Regions from separate parts of the Bacillus sp. FSL K6-3431 genome, predicted to be linked through region 2. Evidence: riboswitches for the same ligand, from Rfam matches in the RefSeq annotation. Region 2 holds a riboswitch; the other holds the start of a gene.
What was found. Region 2 has a riboswitch for S-adenosylmethionine ahead of MHB53_RS21675 (acetoacetate--CoA ligase). Riboswitches for the same ligand answer to the same signal wherever they lie in the genome.
Positions count from the first base shown of each region.

Region 1 (4,321 bases), 2.4 Mb from region 2:
TTTTTCATCCTATCCCTCCACCCACTCACGTAAGAATATTACTTCCATACATGATATGTTGTATGTGGACAAGATATGATAGGAATGGAAACATGTCTTCTTCTTAATTCAATGCATAACTAGCTTTTTTCTTTTGAAAAATATGAGCAAAATCTTCGATCATTGCGCTTGCAGTTGGATCGCTCCCCGCTCCAGGACCTTGTATTGTAATCGTACCAGCTAATGTGGCTTGAACAAGTATTGCATTGTCCACACCTTCTACATTATAAAGTGGGTGATTTGCATCAGTTAATACAGGACTGACAGACGCAAGTATTTTTCCGTCTTTTTTTGTCACTTCAGCAATATGCTTATAACGATGGCCATTGTTATAAGCCACTTCAATCTGTTCATTGGATACGGCTGAAATCCCCTTAACATTTACTTCATCCCAGCTAGGCTGGCTGCCGAATACAAGACTACTTAATATCATCAGTTTATAAAACGCATCAAATCCCTCTACATCATTAGTCGGATCTGCCTCCGCATAACCAAGTTCCTGAGCGGTCTTCAATACTTCCTCAAAAGATAATTGTTTATTTCTCATTTCTGTTAATATATAGTTCGATGTACCATTTAAAATAGCTTGAATACGCTCTACCTTATTCACCTGCAATTGATGTGCCAGTGTTCTGATTATAGGCACACCACCGGCTACAGTTGCTTCATAACCAATCTGGACGCCTTGCTCATAAGCTTTGCGTAATAGCCTTTCTCCATGCCTTGCAAACATCACCTTATTTGCAGTGACGATATCGCAGCCTTGTTCCATCGCTCTTTCCAAATATATATAACTTGGATCCTCGCCCACAATTGCTTCAAATACAACTTGTAGATCTGGGATATTTAATATCTCCTCGAAATTAGTTGTCACTAATACATCTTCGGAGATACTACGATTCTTTTCTAAATCTTGGATAAGCACTCCAACAATTTGCACTTCAGCATCAAGTATATCCTGCAATTGCTGCTGATGTGTTTGAACTGCTTCGTACACTCCTTCTCCTACTGTTCCAAAACCGAGTATTGCTGCCTTGATGACTGCCATTTGTTTCCCCTCCTAATGTTTAAAATCAAAAGGCTGAGACGCAATGCGCTCAGCCCCTGTTATCCTGAAGTATTATTTAGTAGTAGCTTCAACAGATTTTGCGATTGCTTGTTCCAGATCTGCTGTTATATCTTCAATTGCCTCTAATCCAACTGCAAGGCGAATCAATTCCTCTGTTACACCTGTTGCTTTTAAATCATCTCCACTTAACTGCTGATGTGTAGTAGAAGCAGGGTGAATAATCAATGATTTAGCATCTCCAACATTAGCAACATGAGAAAACAGTTTGACATTATCTATTGTATTTCTACCAGCTTCGCGGCCACCTTTTATTCCAAAGTTCACGATCGCTCCAGCACCTTTAGGGAAATACTTCTGTGCAAGTTCATATGATGGATGACTTTTAAGACCAGGATATGCAACCCACTCAACTGCATCATTTTGTTGTAAATATTCTGCCACTGCTTTTGCATTCTCCACATGTTTCGTAATGCGTAGATGTAATGTTTCCAATCCTTGCAAGAAAATGAACGCATTGTCAGGACTTAAGCAAGGTCCAAAGTCACGTAGCAGCTGAACACGTAATTTAGTAGCAAATGCTGCATCTGGTACATCGATGCCAAAACGGATGCCGTGATACGAATGGTCAGGCTCAGTGAATCCAGGGAATTTCTCATTGTTCCAATCAAATTTTCCGCTGTCTACAACAACTCCACCTATTGCTGTTCCATGACCACCAATCCATTTTGTAGCTGAATGGACGACAATATCTGCACCGTGTTCAATCGGTCTGCTTAAGTATGGAGTTGCAAATGTACTGTCTACGATTAACGGAATATTGCTTTCATGCGCAATCTTAGCAACTGCTTCAGTATCAAGAATATGCAAGCTTGGGTTGCCGATAACTTCTGCAAAAATTGCTTTCGTTTTCGGAGTTATTGCTTTACGGAAGTTTTCCGGATCTTTCGGGTTAACAAAGTTTACTTTAATTCCGTATCTTGGGAGCGTTACAGCGAACAAATTGTATGTTCCACCATATAAATCTGTAGCAGCTAAAATTTCATCACCTGCATGTGCAATATTTAAGATTGAAAATGCAATAGCAGCCATTCCAGATGATAATGCAACTGCGGCAGTTCCGCCTTCTAACAATGCGACTCGCTTTTCAAATACGTCGACTGTCGGGTTCATGATTCGAGAATAAATATTTCCAGAAACCTCTAAACCAAATAGTTTTTGAGCATGCTCCGTGTTTTCGAATACATAAGAAGTTGTTCTATAAACTGGTACACCTCGTGACCCTGTTTCATCAGGCTCTTGCCCACCATGAAGTAATAAAGTTTCTGGCTTAAAGTTTTGTTCTGACATTTTTTTATCCCCCTAAATATTATAGTAATTTGATTGGTAAACTTGGTTAAAAGGTTGCATAATATTTTCTGCAATCTTCTTTATACAAAAAGCCCTCTTCTGAATAAGAAGAGGGCGTATATACAGTTCCTCCCCTTATCTTCCAGGTTACTAAATAACCTGTAGGAATTAGCACCTTTTCAGATAAAATCATCTGAAGGTTGCCGGGCATCGCAGGGCCTATTCCCTCCGCCGCTCTAGATAAGAGTAATGCTTATTATTAAATTTTAGATAGTTCAATGAACTCTTAAAAATTAGTATACTACGTATTTGAATAATGTCAACCCTTTTTCACTTATTTTAAAATTTTAAGTTTTTAAATGCTGTCTAACCTAGATTGTACACAAGGCTAGTTCTTTTGTGATAAGGAACTCATGTATGCTTTAGATAGTGTAATCACTAAACGTACGGATCTAAATAGATGCTCGTTCCTGTTATGAAACGAGCATCTATTTACGTGGTAATGTTCACTACTTCATTTCCTTAACTAATTTTCCAATCATTTCTTCATCCATTGGACCGACAATTCGTTTATGAATAAATCCATTACTATCAATCATATACGTTGTTGGTATTGTTAGTATTTGATATTCATTACCAACATTTCCTTTTTCATCTAGAGGTATTGGAAATGTTAATTCATACTCTTTAATAAATTTGCTGATTTTGTCTCTTTTATTGACACCACGTTCTGCATTCGTTAAATTTACTGCAATTATTTCAACATTATCATTCTCGGCAGCCGTTTTGTAATAGTTCTCCATATGAGGCATTTCCGCCTTACATGGGGGACACCAAGTCGCCCAAAAATTCAAAATCACTTTTTTGCCTTTATAATCAGACAGTTTAATTGATTCACCATCCAGTGTTTCCAATTCGAAGTCGGGTGGTTGATCTCCTGTTGTTAGCCCAGGTGCAGCAGTATCTACTTGTGCTTCCTTTGTTGATGATTCCATTAAAAATTCTTCTTGGGCCAATTCCTCTGCTTTTTTTGCTTGTACTTCTTTTACAATATTCACTGTAACAATACTGATTAAAATCACGATAACTATTAACCCAAAAATATTTTTCTTCACTTGGCACCAACTTTCTTTATTTTAGATATGATAAGTAATGCAATAACTACTATTATATATGTCATAATTGGAACGGAAAAAAGTCGATCCATTACCGAATAAATAAGTAGCTGAATAACCGTAAACAAAATGAGTAATTGCTGTAGCCATCTTATTTGGTTATTTTTTAAAATGGCCATTACAACAAATCCAAAATTGATTAAGATGAGTATCACTCTAAACAATAAAGGGTAATCATCTACTATGCTTATAACAATCTCATAAATAGAAAACGTCATTAACCATACTTGGAAAATGTCACCTATGCTCATTTCCGCTTGTTTTTTTCTTTTACCTATAATAAATAAGTATATGCATCCAGCGATCAGTCCAAGCCAAAAACCTTTTATCCCACCATTAAAATACAATATAGTTAAAGGGTTCTGTATACTGAATTTAAATTGAAATAAAATTACACTCAATTTCCACGTGATAATAAATATAAAAATAGCATTCCCATAATAATCAGCTATATGCTTTTTCTTTAAAAGCAACAACATGCCAGTCGTTAGAAAAAATGCTATTACGATCGCTACCCAAGAGACTGGGAAGGATAAAGAACCAATTGAAAGCCACATTTCATCCGTCCCCCCTTTCTTCCTTTAAAGAACTGGTGATAGTAAGCGTGAAACGGATTCTTTAAATCTTATATATAGTGGACGTTTTTGATACTCTTCTAATGTAAGCTCCTTCGATTGTTCCATATCTTTGT
Region 1 covers NZ_JBBOCT010000001.1:2,154,234-2,158,554, forward strand. The annotation lists gene MHB53_RS11080 (S41 family peptidase) at 1-8, opposite strand, end outside; gene MHB53_RS11085 (homoserine dehydrogenase) at 104-1,087, opposite strand; gene MHB53_RS11090 (O-acetylhomoserine aminocarboxypropyltransferase/cysteine synthase family protein) at 1,160-2,455, opposite strand; SAM riboswitch class I at 2,588-2,702, opposite strand; gene MHB53_RS11095 (redoxin domain-containing protein) at 2,965-3,570, opposite strand; gene MHB53_RS11100 (hypothetical protein) at 3,567-4,187, opposite strand; gene cls (cardiolipin synthase) at 4,212-4,321, opposite strand, start outside.
Region 1: another riboswitch for S-adenosylmethionine. It lies ahead of MHB53_RS11090 (O-acetylhomoserine aminocarboxypropyltransferase/cysteine synthase family protein); the one in region 2 lies ahead of MHB53_RS21675 (acetoacetate--CoA ligase).

Region 2 (4,321 bases):
CAATATTAATGGGAATTGGTTATTGGATCGATCCCTCTGGAATGGGAGAAGGAAGTGCGATAGCCGCTTTCTTAATTAAAGCTGGATCTTCCATAATTGACAATATGTCTATTTTATTTGCAGTTGGTGTTGCGCTCGGGATGTCCAAAGATAAAGATGGCTCCGCTGCGTTAAGTGGGTTAGTAGCCTACCTTGTAGTAACCACTTTGCTTTCAACAGAGTCAGTAGCTATGCTACAGGGAATAGATGTGGAAAATGTAAACCCTGCCTTTGAGAAAATAGGCAATCAATTTGTTGGTATTATTTCCGGTATAGTGGCAGCAATTATGTATAATCGCTTCAGTCATGTACAATTACCAGATGCATTGGCATTCTTTAGTGGAAAGCGCCTTGTGCCGATTATGACAGCTGTTTCAATGTTAGTAGTATCTGCTATTTTGTTCTTTGCATGGCCTGTTATCTTTACTGGATTGGTTTCATTTGGAACAATGATTAGTAAGTTAGAGTTTATTGGTGCAGGATTATATGGATTCTTCAATAGATTATTAATTCCAACAGGCTTACATCATGCATTGAACTCTGTATTTTGGTTTGATGTAGCTGGAATAAATGATATTGGGAACTTCTGGGCTGGAACGGGTACTAAAGGTATAACAGGAATGTATCAAGCAGGATTTTTTCCTGTTATGATGTTTGGTTTACCAGCAGCAGCACTTGCTATGTACCATACAGCGAAAACGAAAAGGAAAAAACAAACTGCATCCTTAATGTTGGCAGTAGGTTTTGCTTCGTTCTTTACAGGTGTTACAGAGCCACTAGAATTTGCATTTATGTTTTTAGCACCAGCACTTTATGTCGTCCATGCTGCTCTAACTGGTATCTCTTTGGCCATTGCCGCATACTTTCAGTGGACTGCCGGGTTCGGATTTAGCGCAGGATTCGTAGACTTTTTCTTAAGTTCAAGATTGCCACTTGCTAATCAACCATATATGTTAATTGTTCAAGGATTAGTTTTTGCTGTTATTTACTATTTCTTATTCCGATTCTTAATAGTCAAATTCAACTTAAAAACACCAGGTAGAGAAGACGATGTAGTAGAAGAGAAACAGGAAGAAGATGAAGTAGAAGAAGTTACCGGAGATAGATTTGCTGTTATGGCAGCTAAAATTTATGAAGGATTAGGCGGTGACGATAACGTCACTTCTGTCGACAATTGTACGACACGTTTAAGAGTGGAAGTAAAAGATATGGATGCAGTAAATCAAAATAAAATTAAGAATACTGGCGTCCCAGGAATTAATATTGTTGGAAAACAAAGCATTCAAGTAATTGTTGGTACAAATGTTCAATTCGTAGCGGATGCCATTGATAAGATTCGCAAATAAAAACCGAAACCTTTTTTATATAGAAACGTAGGAGATAAAGAAGGAGGGATTAGGCTGAAAAAATACTTTGTGTTTGCTGTTATTTTTGCTTTAGCTTTGATTGTACTCCAACTCATTTTAGGTGTAGTATTAACAATCTCGTACACACCTAGCTCGTCAGTAGGGGAGATCACTGCATTATCATCCAAGGTTGAATTCGGAGAAACAAGTATGGTTTCGCAAGTTGTCATCGCCTTATCTGCATTAGGTATTACTATTGGTGTGACAAAGCTTAGCAATAAAAAAATAGTTAGATGAGCAAAAGGAAGGGATGCAAATGGCATTCCCTTCCTTTTTGTTATTCGATGAGGAAACATTCACACTTTTTGTAAAAATATGTTGACTAATTGTAACGAAGCAAGTATTATCATTTTATACAATAATTTAATGAATTTCTTCTTATCAAGAGAGGTGGAGGGACTGACCCCGTGATGCCTCGGCAACCGACATATAAATGTACGGTGCCAATTTCAGAGGAATTAAGATGATTCCGAAGATGAGAAGGTGGACTAATGCTGATTATGTTTATTCACGCACTCCCCTTCTCTCTTTATGAGCAGAGGGGTTTTTGTTTTCTAAAATAAGGTAAGGATTCTAACTTTTCATTTTCAATAAAATAATAAAAGTATCTATAATCTAGATATATGAATACTTTAATATATAACTAAATATGTATTTCTTATCCAGAGAGACGGAGGGTACACAGGCCCGAAGATGTCCGGCAACCTTCAAGTGAAAGCTTGAAAAGGTGCTAATTCCTGCAGGTATGTATGTTCCTGAAAGATAAGATGAGGCGCCCCTCTTCTTATGATGAGGGGCTTTATTGTTTATAGCTTCTGTTTTACATTTCCGAGTATCCACTTAAAGAGTATAAGAGAAGGGCAGATCAAGAATTAATCTGAGTAATATTATAGAAATAATTAATATTGAGCAAGAGAGTTAAAACCAAACGGAAGTATTTAATGACATAATTTTTCTAGAAGTGATGAACGATAACCAATTAGATGCGTTCACGTTTGGTTCAGAGGAGGAAAAGAACTTGATAAAAGAAGAGAATTTACTGGAATCAAATATATTATGGCAACCGAGTGAAGAGTGGATTTCACAGTCTAATTTAGTGGAATTTTCTAAACAGATTGATTATCCACTTCTACCATATGAACGTTTTCACCAATGGTCGGTGGATCAACCTGAAGAATTCTGGTCAGCTATTTGGGATTTCACTAATATCATTGGGGAAAAAGGTGAAAAGGCATTTGTGCCTCCAACTAAGAGTGGCATGCTGGGTGCCCAATGGTTTCCAGATGCTCGTTTGAATTTCGCAGAAAATCTATTGAGTGGGGACAAAGGAAATGCAGCAGTGATTGTAGCTGGGGAAGATGGTGTTACCCAATCTTATACATGGGGGGAATTACGCAGTAAAGTAGCTAGGGCACAGCTAGGTTTGAAAAATCTAGGTGTATGTCGTGGTGATCGCGTAGCAGGGATAGTGACAAATGGAATCGAAGCGATAGTAGCGTTATTGGCGACAACGTCACTGGGAGCTGTTTGGACTTCATGTTCTCCAGATTTTGGCTCTCAAGGGATTGTCGATCGTATCGGGCAAGTAAAACCAAAGGTATTGATCGTTTCACTGGATTATCAATATAATGGCAAGTTTTTTGATATTCGAGAAAATATCAATGCTGTATGTAAGGTGCTTGACGGTATTTCTGCAATCATTACGTTGACAGAGAAAACAGATGAATCTATTAAGCAAACAAAGAAAGTGTTGAGCTGGCAGGAACTGTGTCAGGAAGGGCCTTCTGTTCCAGAATTTACGAGAGTTCCTTTTGATCATCCCCTGTATATCCTATATACATCAGGGACCACGGGCCTTCCTAAAGCAATTGTACATTCCGTTGGCGGCACATTAATTAAGCATTTGAAAGAACATCAATTACACTGTGACGTGAAACCTGGAGATGTAATGTATTGGTACACGAATACTGCATGGATGATGTATCCGTGGTTAGTTTCGGGGCTTGCGAGCGGTGCTGCAATTTTGCTTTATGATGGATCACCATTGCGTAAGGATAAAATTGGAATACTGTGGGAGATTGCTGAAAAAGTTGGTGTGACACATTTCGGAACTAGTCCGAAGTATCTGGAAGCTTTACAGAAAGCTAATTATTCGGTTGGACAGGAACACAATTTGTTAAAGTTGCGCAGTGTTCTTTCTTGCGGGGCACCACTATCGGCAGAACAGTATGACTGGGTCTACAAACATATTAAGAAAGATTTAATGTTGGCATCGATTTCGGGTGGAACTGAAATAATTGGTTGTTTCGTGATGGGCTCTCCTATACACCCTGTTCGGCGTGGTGAGATTACTTGCAAAGCCCTTGGAATGGCTGTCGATGTGCTTGATGAATATGGTCTATCGGTTTACAACCAAAAAGGGGATTTAGTTTGCACAAAGCCGTTTCCAAGTATGCCGCTCACATTCTGGGGAGAGGGTGGAGATGAAAAATACCATTCTTCCTATTTTGCTAATCGACCAGGGATTTGGACACATGGAGATTTAGCAGAACAAACTGCGGAACAATCGCTTGTCATATACGGAAGGGCTGATACAACACTTAATCCAGGCGGTGTCCGCATTGGTACTGCTGAAATTTATCGTGTTGTTGAACAAATCCCGGAAATCATAGATTCTTTAGTTTTCGGTTTACCGAATGCGGGTGATGAAGAAATAGTGTTATGTATAGTAACGAAAAATGGGGAACTAGACGATGTACTAGCTGATGTTATACGTAAAAACATTCGAAGAAAAGCTTCTCCACGACATGTTCCTCGTCGTATTTATTGTGTGAAGGAAGTCCCTTATACAATAAATGGGAAGAAAGTGGAAGGGG
Region 2 covers NZ_JBBOCT010000001.1:4,504,606-4,508,926, forward strand. The annotation lists gene nagE (N-acetylglucosamine-specific PTS transporter subunit IIBC) at 1-1,385, shown strand, start outside; gene MHB53_RS21670 (hypothetical protein) at 1,455-1,682, shown strand; SAM riboswitch class I at 1,821-1,927, shown strand; SAM riboswitch class I at 2,101-2,214, shown strand; gene MHB53_RS21675 (acetoacetate--CoA ligase) at 2,464-4,321, shown strand, end outside.